Regions from separate parts of the Pseudarthrobacter sp. R1 genome, predicted to be linked through region 2. Evidence: riboswitches for the same ligand, from Rfam matches in the RefSeq annotation. Region 2 holds a riboswitch; each other region holds the start of a gene.
The links. A riboswitch is a leader RNA that binds a small molecule or an ion and turns the genes downstream of it on or off. The one in region 2 is predicted to bind S-adenosylmethionine.
Positions count from the first base shown of each region.

Region 1 (2,192 bases), on a different contig from region 2:
CCTCATGGCGGGCAGGGCCGGTGGCCCAGCTGACGCCGTCGAGCCTGGCTTCCTTGACGGCGCCGCCGCCTGCGAGGTGGGGCGTTCCGGCGTCGAGCCAGTCGGCGCGTCCCACCAGTACACCGGTACCAAACGGCGCGTAAAGCTTGTGGCCGGAGAAGGCGAGGTAGTCGACGCCGTCCGCGGCGATGTTCACGCGGCGGTGCGGCGCAAGCTGGGCCGCGTCAACCACAATCCGTGCGCCGTGTTCGTGGGCGAGCGCGGCGAGGGCCCGGATGGGAAGAATCTCACCGGTGACGTTGGAGGCGCCGGTGACGGCGAGCAGGCTCACGCCGCCCTGCTCCAGCTCGTCGCGCACGGACTCGATGGTCCCGGCGATGGTGTCAGCGGCAACGATGCTCCGGTGGGGGACACCCTGCCACGGCAGCAGGTTCGCGTGGTGTTCGATGTCCAGGTATAGGACGTCGCCGTCCGGACGTCCGTCCGTCGCGGGCAGGCAGCCCGCCAGCAGGTTGAGGGAATCGGTGGTGTTGCGGGTGAATATCACCGAGTCGTCAGGGCGGCCGCCCACAAAGTCCCGGACAATGCTGCGGGCGTTCTCGTAGACGGACGTGCTGATCTGGGACGCGTAGCCGGCGCCGCGGTGGACGCTCGCGTAGAAGGGCAGGATCTCGTTGAGGTAGGCCGAGACCACGGAGAGGGCTGGAGCCGAGGCACCATAGTCGAGGTTTGCGTACCGGACGTGGCCGCCGGAGATCAGGGGCGCCTGGATTTCCGCGCCTGTGACGGCAGCAAGGGGACGGCCGGCAACAGTACGGCGGGCATCAAAAAGGGCAGCAGCTTCAGCCTGGATGGGCTGGGCGGCGGCGTTGGGGGAGACGGTGGCAGTTGTCACAGAGACCTCACTTCGAAAAGGACTCCCTGCTCCGGGAATCCGCGCTTGCCGCATCCGTTCCGGACCGGCCTGGTCGTCACCCGGGGCACCCCACCGCGGTTGGAGGGTTGCCGGCCAGCAAACCGGGGTTTCGCGCTGGCACTCGTGACCTGGTTAAGAGCGTAGGACATGGGGCAGGAAGGTTCGAAGCCGGCACAAATGTTAAGCACTTTGTTACGCCTGCTGAAAAGTGCTGCTTTGGCCGAAGAAACGACGGCGGGCGCCCCCCTTTTGGGGGGGCCCCCCCCCGTTCTTTTGTGTAGGGGCCTCGAGGAAGGCGGGCCGGGCGGGGGGTGGGCCGCGGGGGACCCCCGGGGGGCGGAAGGGGGTGGGGGGGGGGGGGGTGGGCGCCGACGGGCCCGCCCCGCCCTCGCCTCCTTTTATAACCCCCGAGCCCCCAGACCACGCACGGAACTGTCGTGCGGGATGTGGGAGTCGATGGGCGTGCCGACGCGCTCGTAGTAGGCCTCGGCGCCGCCGGGCGTCATCCAGTTGAGGAAGCGCGTGTAGTGGCTGGCCATGCGGTAGGCGTGGGGCGTGTTGGGCGGGGGGACCCCGGAGTCACCGGGGGGGAGGGTACGGCGTTGCCGGGGGGGGGGTGCGGGCGGCGAGCACCCAGCGGGTTGCCGCGGGACCCCGTGTCGTGGTGGTAAGCGGGGACAGGGGGGCGGAGAGTGCGAAAGCGCAGACAAATTGTTTCTGCTTTTTGTCACCCTTTAAAAAAGCTTGCGTTGGGCCGAAAAACGCGGGGGGGGGCTCCTTTTTGGGGGGCCCCCCGCCGCTGATTCTTCGGTGAAGGACCCTAGGGAAGGTCGTCCAGGTCGGGGTTCAGCCTGCGGAGCACCTCGGAGTGCAGGATGGAGTTGGTGGCCAGTGCGTTGCCGCCGAACGGCCCGTCCTCTCCTTCGAGGGAGGTGAAGCGGCCACCCGCTTCAACGACGATCGGCACGAGTGCCGCCATGTCGTAAAGGTTGAGCTCGGGTTCGCAGGCGATGTCCACGGCGCCTTCAGCCACCATGCAGTAGGACCAGAAATCGCCGAAAGCCCGGGTCCGCCACACGTCCTCGGTGAGGCCCAGGAAGTTGTCCAGGTTCCCGCGTTCCTTCCACCCGCCCAGGCTGGAATAGGACAGCGAAGCGTCCGAAAGGTTGGCGACATTCGAGACGCGGAGCCGGGTGGCAGCAGCCAGCGAACGTCCCATGTAGGCGCCCATGCCCTTGGCCGCCCACCAGCGCTTGCCCAGGGCGGGAGCGCTCAC
Region 1 covers NZ_JAMKFI010000008.1:788,453-790,644, forward strand. The annotation lists gene M8J71_RS14480 (aminotransferase class V-fold PLP-dependent enzyme) at 1-895, opposite strand, end outside; SAM riboswitch class IV at 932-1,045, opposite strand; gene hisN (histidinol-phosphatase) at 1,737-2,192, opposite strand, start outside.
Region 1: it holds a riboswitch for S-adenosylmethionine, as region 2 does, so the genes downstream of both, M8J71_RS14480 (aminotransferase class V-fold PLP-dependent enzyme) here and M8J71_RS03480 (DUF1737 domain-containing protein) in region 2, are expected to answer to the same signal.

Region 2 (2,192 bases):
ATTCAGGATCACGAAGCAGGAACCGAAAAGCGAGCGGGCAGCCACCACGCGGTCGCCGGCAGCCAGCAACGCACCCAGGGCGGTAAAGACGGCGGACATGCCGGACGCCGTCGCAAAGCACGCCTCGGTTCCCTCAAGGAGGCGGAGGCGCTCCTGGAAGGTGGCAACCGAGGGATTGCCATAGCGGGAGTACACAAAGCGCTCGTCCTCGCCCGTGAAGGCGCGTTCGGCAGCGGCGGCGGATTCATACACGAACCCGGAGTTCAGGAATACAGCCTCGCTGGTTTCCTGGAAGTTGGTGCGGTCCAGCCCGCCGCGCACGGCCTGGGTGTCGGGGCTCCAGCCGGCGGCGTCTTCGTTGAAGGTCACTTAATTCTTTCCGAGGTTGGTGGGCAGTCCGCGGTTCTTCCAGCCGTTGACGGTGCGTTCGCCGTAACGGTCCGGCTCGCCTTCAAAGCCCTCCAGCACGTTGTAGGAGGTGTAGCCGGCCTGGGTGGCGGCAATGGCGGCCGCGATGGAACGCTGCCCGGAGCGGCACAGGAATACCAGTTCGGTAGACGGATCCTCTGGCGCCTGCTGGCTCAGGGAGCTAATGAAATCAGGGTTGGGAATGCCGCCGGGGAACGTCCACTGGATGAACAGCGGATCGTTGTCGGTGGCCTTTGTGTCGGGGATGCCGATATGGGCCCACTCGCCCTCAGTGCGGACATCCACCAGGATGGCTCCCTGCTCCAGCTTTTCCCACGCCTCCTGGGGCGTCAGGTCTCCGGCGTAGCTCATGCGTGGCCCTCGCCGTCGAACTCGAGGTCTTCGCCTGCGGATTCGAGGTTATCCACTGCGGTGGCGACGGCGGCGTCGGCGGAAGCGATGGCCGCCGGCAGGACCAATGCCTGCGCCACGATCACCTGGCCGCCGTTGGACGTTGCAGCCGGGCTGCCGTGGAGGAACTAGCCTTCGGCCAAGGCAGCGGAAATCCGTTCGCAAAAGGACCTGTCATCCGGTCCGGTGACAAGCCGGTAGGAAAGTCTTTCTTCAGGGGCAGGTGCGTCGGACACGACGGATCTCCTTCTCTCACGCTTGCAACTCGAATCGGTCGATATGCCGAGTATTCACCTGAGGCACCCCGCCGCGAAAGGAGGGTTGCCGACCGGCCAGTCAGGGCTTGGTGCCGGTACTCATTACTCCCCAGAAACGTAACACTTGGCGCGCAGGGCCGCACGGCCGCCGTCGTCATGTTCCGTAACTGAACGGGGCACCGTGCAGCAGGCAGCGGTTTCCATGACGCCGGAGAAACCGACGGCAGCGGCATCACCGCAGGTGGTTGGCGTTTTCTGGCCTTTTGCGGACGCACCGCCAGATACAGTTTCTTACGGGGCAGTGCCCCATCATCAGAACCAGCACCGGGGGTCCCCATCAGCACGCGATCTGCCGGGCCACAGCACCCTGCCGGCCTTTACGGGGTACCCCAACTGCGCGTGGTTGGGGCGCTCCTTGCCACACTGCTGATTGCCCTCGTGGCTGTGGTGCTGCCTGCAGGGTCGGCCCAGGCCGCGCGGAGTTTCCCGGAAGAGGGAAAGCCGCTGCTGGGCGCCGTCCTTGAATGGGGTGAGGACTCCGCCGCCGGTTTCACCGACCGGCTGGGTGCCTCGCCGGCCATTTTGGGCCACGACATAGCGTTTCCCTACCGCTCATCAGAGCAAAACGACATCGAGGGATTCCTGGAACAGTCCTCCCTGCAGGGTGCCCACGCGATGCTCACCGTGAAGCCCACGATGCCGCTGGACCAGATCGACGCCGCCGCTGCGAGGCCCTTCGCCGAACGGGTGTTGGAGCTTGCGTCCAGTTTCAAAGGGCAGCTGCTGGTCCGGTTTGCCCCGGACATGAATGCGAGCTGGGTTGAGTGGGGCCAGCAGCCGGCTGCCTACCGCGCAGCATTCCAGACCGTGACGGCGGCGTTCCGGGAGGTCGACGGCGGCGGGGGCACTGTGATGGTCTGGGAACCGTACCTGGGCACGGATTATCCGTTCGACCGGAACCGGAATGCGCCTGCACAGGGAAGCGATGGGTTCGCGCTGCTAGATAGTAACGGCGACGGCGTCTGGAACGGCTCGGACGCGGCCTACGAACCCTACTATCCCGGGGACGATGCGGTGGATTGGGTGGGCCTGACCGCCTTCCACGACGACACAGCC
Region 2 covers NZ_JAMKFI010000004.1:83,342-85,533, forward strand. The annotation lists gene M8J71_RS03470 (O-succinylhomoserine sulfhydrylase) at 1-369, opposite strand, end outside; gene M8J71_RS03475 (rhodanese-like domain-containing protein) at 370-780, opposite strand; partial or broken gene M8J71_RS03480 (DUF1737 domain-containing protein) at 777-1,055, opposite strand; SAM riboswitch class IV at 1,069-1,183, opposite strand; gene opgC (OpgC domain-containing protein) at 1,476-2,192, shown strand, end outside.

Region 3 (2,192 bases), on a different contig from region 2:
GTGCCACCCATTCCACGGCAACGTCTTCGAGCGGCTTCTCCACCGGCTCGCCCAGCCACTCGGTAACCCGTGCTGCCGAGCCTGCAATGGTCAGACAGCTCATCTTAACGTTGCTCTCATAGGCGTTGGACGGGTGCAGCGACGGGTCGCCCTCCCACTTGAGCATGTACGGAACCTGCGGGTCGGCAATCAACCCCAGGATACCGATCTGCTTCCAAACCAGTTCGCGGCCGTCAGGAAACTTGCGGTTTCCGTTGACAGCGGCGCGTCCGAGCCGTTCTTCAAAGGGAACGAGGTCGTCAACCTCCACGCACCAGCCCATCCAACCGCCCCCGGCTGCAGACCGTGCACGCACTGCCTGGCCGAAGGGAGCCTTGTCCGAGGCGGGGTGGTCCAGGACCTCGACGACTTCGAGGTACTTGTGCCCGGCGAGCGGGATGATCATATTCCGGGTCCCGAACCGCGGGTGTATTCCACCCTTCACTGCCTCAACGCCGAGGGCAGAGGAAATACGTTCGGTGGTGGCAGCCAGGCCATCGTGTTCACAGGCGTAAGAGACGTGATCCATGCGCATGGCAACATCTTGGCACTTTGTGATCGGGCTCTCAGCTAAGGGTAGCCTTACTGGGATTTCAGTTCCGAAACGGCATCAATCCAAGGCCCCGCTGCCGGCAGTCAAGAGGACTATGTTCGTCATAATCCTGTCAACCACTGCGTCCTGTTCCTACACTGAGCTCAGGTCATGAGCGCCAGCGCCAAGCCCCGGCTCGCTGGCCGGCAACCCTCCATCCGCGGTGGGGTGCCCCGGGTGAGGACCTGGCTGTCCGGCAACGGCTGGATGGCAAGCGCGGCCCGCGGTGCTTCGAGCATGCCGGGCCCAAGTCAAAGGAGCCTTAATTGTCCAACGGATGGTCTTTCGAAACCCGCCAGATCCACGCAGGGCAGGAGCCAGACGCTGCCACGGGTGCCCGTGCCCTCCCCATTTACCAAACCACGTCCTTTGTGTTTCCCAGCGCCGAGAGCGCAGCGAACCGCTTTGCCCTTGCTGAACTGGCGCCCATCTACACCAGGATCGGCAACCCCACACAGGAAGCCGTGGAACAGCGGATCGCAAGCCTCGAAGGCGGTCTTGGAGCCCTGCTGCTCAGCTCCGGCCAGGCCGCTGAAACTTTCGCGGTCCTGAACATCGCCGAGTCGGGGGACCATATCGTTGCCAGCCCCAGCCTGTACGGCGGCACCTACAACCTCTTCGCCCACACGCTGAAGAAGTTCGGCATCTCCGTCACGTTTGTGGCGGACCCGGACAACCTGGACCAGTGGCGTGCCGCAGTGCAGCCCAACACCAAGCTGTTCTTTGGCGAGGTGGTCTCCAACCCGCGGCAGGACGTCCTGGACATCGAAGGCGTGTCCCAGGTTGCGCACGAGGCCGGGGTTCCCCTGATTGTGGACAACACCCTGTCCACCCCGTACCTGATCCGCCCGCTGGAATGGGGTGCGGACGTCGTGGTGCACTCGGCCACCAAATACCTGGGCGGCCATGGTTCTGCCATTGCGGGCGTGATCGTGGACTCAGGAAAGTTCGACTTCGCCAAGGACCCCGCCAAATTCCCCGGCTTCAACACCCCGGACCCCACCTACAACGGGCTGGTTTACGCCCGGGACCTTGGCGCCGAAGGTGCCCTGGGTGCCAACCTGTCCTACATCCTGAAGGCCCGGGTGCAGCTGCTGCGCGACCTTGGCTCGGCAGTGTCGCCCTTCAACGCCTTCCTTATCGCCCAGGGACTGGAGACGCTGAGCCTGAGGGTGGAACGGCACGTGGCCAATGCCCTGGAAGTTGCCCGATGGCTGGAAGCGCGTGACGACGTCGAATCCGTCGCCTACGCCGGGCTGCCGTCCAGCCCCTGGTACGAGCGCGGACGCAAGTACGGCCCCAAGGGCACCGGCGCCATTGTGTCGTTCAACCTCGCCGGCGGCGCGGAGGCGGGCAAGCGCTTTGTGGACGCGCTGGAGCTGCACTCCCACGTGGCAAACATCGGTGACGTCCGTTCCCTGGTGATCCACCCAGCGTCGACCACCCACAGCCAGCTCTCACCGGAGCAGCAGGTGGTTGCCGGCGTAAACCCCGGCCTGGTGCGGCTGTCCGTGGGGATCGAGCACATCGATGACATCCTGGCTGACCTCGAGGCCGGCTT
Region 3 covers NZ_JAMKFI010000005.1:242,732-244,923, forward strand. The annotation lists gene M8J71_RS05285 (VOC family protein) at 1-574, opposite strand, end outside; SAM riboswitch class IV at 739-854, shown strand; gene M8J71_RS05290 (bifunctional o-acetylhomoserine/o-acetylserine sulfhydrylase) at 898-2,192, shown strand, end outside.
Region 3: it holds a riboswitch for S-adenosylmethionine, as region 2 does, so the genes downstream of both, M8J71_RS05290 (bifunctional o-acetylhomoserine/o-acetylserine sulfhydrylase) here and M8J71_RS03480 (DUF1737 domain-containing protein) in region 2, are expected to answer to the same signal.

Region 4 (2,192 bases), on a different contig from region 2:
GTTGGCAGCCTCGAAGGAGTAGCCGCCGGCGTTGATCTGCAGCATCGTGTCCACCAGGTCCGCAAGGGGGAGGTCCGTGGTGTGCGGGCCGTGCCAGGAGCCCCAGCAGAGGTGGAACCGGACCTGCTCCTCGGGAAGGCCGCGGAGGGCGTAGTTCAGGGCTTCCACGCGGATCTGCGTGAACTTCAGGTAGTCGGCCACACTCGGCTCGGGGCTGATCTGGTCCCAGTTCTCGGCGATGGAGGGATCGTCGATCTGGAGGATCAGGCCGGCGTCGATGATGGCCTTGTACTCTTCACGGAGCGCATCGGCGCAGGCGTAGATGTATTCCTCCTCCGTGGCGTAGTACTCATTGGTGATACGTGAGGCGCTGCCGGGGGAGAGTGCCGCAACAAACCCTTCCTTCAGTCCGGCGGCGGCCAGGCCTGCCTTCAGGTTTGCGACGTCGGAGGCGACGGCGTCCTGGCCGGTGTAGACGAGCGGTCCAGTGACCTTGGGGAACGGCTTGGGGCCACCGGTGAAGATGCCGCTGGTGGGATCGTTGTAGGCCTCTGCAAAGTCGGTGCGGTCGCGGCGGTGGATGAAGCCGGTGAGCTGGACGTTGCCAGGGGTGGATTCTTTCGGTTCAACCGCCCACTTGGCGTCGTTGTCCAGTTCCAGCCCGCCCATGCGCGCGAACGAGTAGGACCACCATGCGCCATAGTCCACAGCGGCGGACATCGCGTGCCCGTATTCGCCGTCGTTGGGAATGTCGATGCCCAGGCTTTGCTGGCGCTGGACCAGGTCCACCACGGAGGCGGCAAGGAGTTCGTTGTAGCCGTCAACATCGGCAGGGTTCTCTTCGCGGGCGGCGTTGGCTGCGATCAGTTCAGGGGTGCGCGGCAACGATCCGGCGTGGGTGGCGCGGATGTGGTCTGTGTTCAGGGACATGCTGGATTTCCTTTCCATCGGTCCTGGCAGTAGCACCTTCGCAGGCAGGACGTACCTGCACTATGTGGGGTTGCTGCGGCGTCATCGATCCAGGTCTCTCGGCCGCTCCGGATGGGTACTCTCACTTAAATGCACCGGTACGCCCGGGAGCAAATCCGCTGTCGGATTATGTCGGCGGGGAAACGAGGGGCGGAGCTTTCAAACGTACCTGGACGGCTACGCCCTGGGGCTCCGGAGCAACGGATAATTGATCAAGCAGACGGTCACCACCCTTACCGCAACCGCCCGCAGCAATCGCTGACGGATCAATTGCCGACGCCGACACCTCCTTCTGGGACAGCCTCGCCACCCAGACCTCCCGCCCGGGCGAGGAAGCTGACGACGAGTAGCATCACCGCTGACAGTCCGCCGCGGTCCTTTGCCGCGCAGGAGTCCTTTACCCTGCAAGAAGGACCGCGGCGGCCCAACGAGTGGACAAAGTCGCTCATCGGCTAAACTTGGGTGGTAAGAGCCCCGGAACTCTTGCGTCGCTGTGCCGCCCGCGGACCAGCGAAGGCCGGTCCATTCGGGGCATTCTCATGAACGGCGCTGCACCAGGCCGCCACGTTGTGGCATGGCACGGGCAGCCCGAACGAATGGGGGAGGATCCCATGCCAGCAATTGTGATCGTAGGAGCCCAGTGGGGCGACGAAGGAAAAGGCAAGGCGACCGACCTGCTGGGCGGCCGCGTTGACTACGTCGTCAAACCCAACGGCGGAAACAACGCCGGGCACACCGTCGTCGTAGGCGGTGAAAAATACGAACTCAAGCTGCTTCCGGCAGGCATCCTCAGCCCCAACGCGGTACCCATCATCGGCAACGGCTGCGTTGTTAACCTCGAGGCACTCTTCCAGGAAATCGAAGGCCTCCAGGCCCGCGGCGCCGACACTTCAAAGCTTCGCGTCTCCGCGAACGCACACCTTGTTGCTCCCTACCACCAGGTGCTGGACAAGGTGACGGAGCGCTTCCTCGGCAGCCGCGCCATCGGGACCACGGGCCGCGGCATCGGCCCCGCCTACATGGACAAGGTGGCCCGCCTGGGCATCCGGGTCCAGGACGTGTTTGACGAGTCAATCCTCCGCCAGAAGGTGGAAGGTTCGCTGCGCCAGAAGAATGAACTCCTGGTCAAGGTCTACAACCGCCGTGGCGTGCTCGTGGATGAGATCGTGGAGTACTTCCTCTCCTTCGCCGACCGGCTCCGCCCGCTGGTCATCGACAGCACC
Region 4 covers NZ_JAMKFI010000009.1:521,521-523,712, forward strand. The annotation lists gene M8J71_RS19755 (cobalamin-independent methionine synthase II family protein) at 1-930, opposite strand, end outside; SAM riboswitch class I at 942-1,048, opposite strand; partial or broken gene M8J71_RS19760 (carboxypeptidase) at 1,136-1,319, shown strand; gene M8J71_RS19765 (adenylosuccinate synthase) at 1,581-2,192, shown strand, end outside.
Region 4: it holds a riboswitch for S-adenosylmethionine, as region 2 does, so the genes downstream of both, M8J71_RS19755 (cobalamin-independent methionine synthase II family protein) here and M8J71_RS03480 (DUF1737 domain-containing protein) in region 2, are expected to answer to the same signal.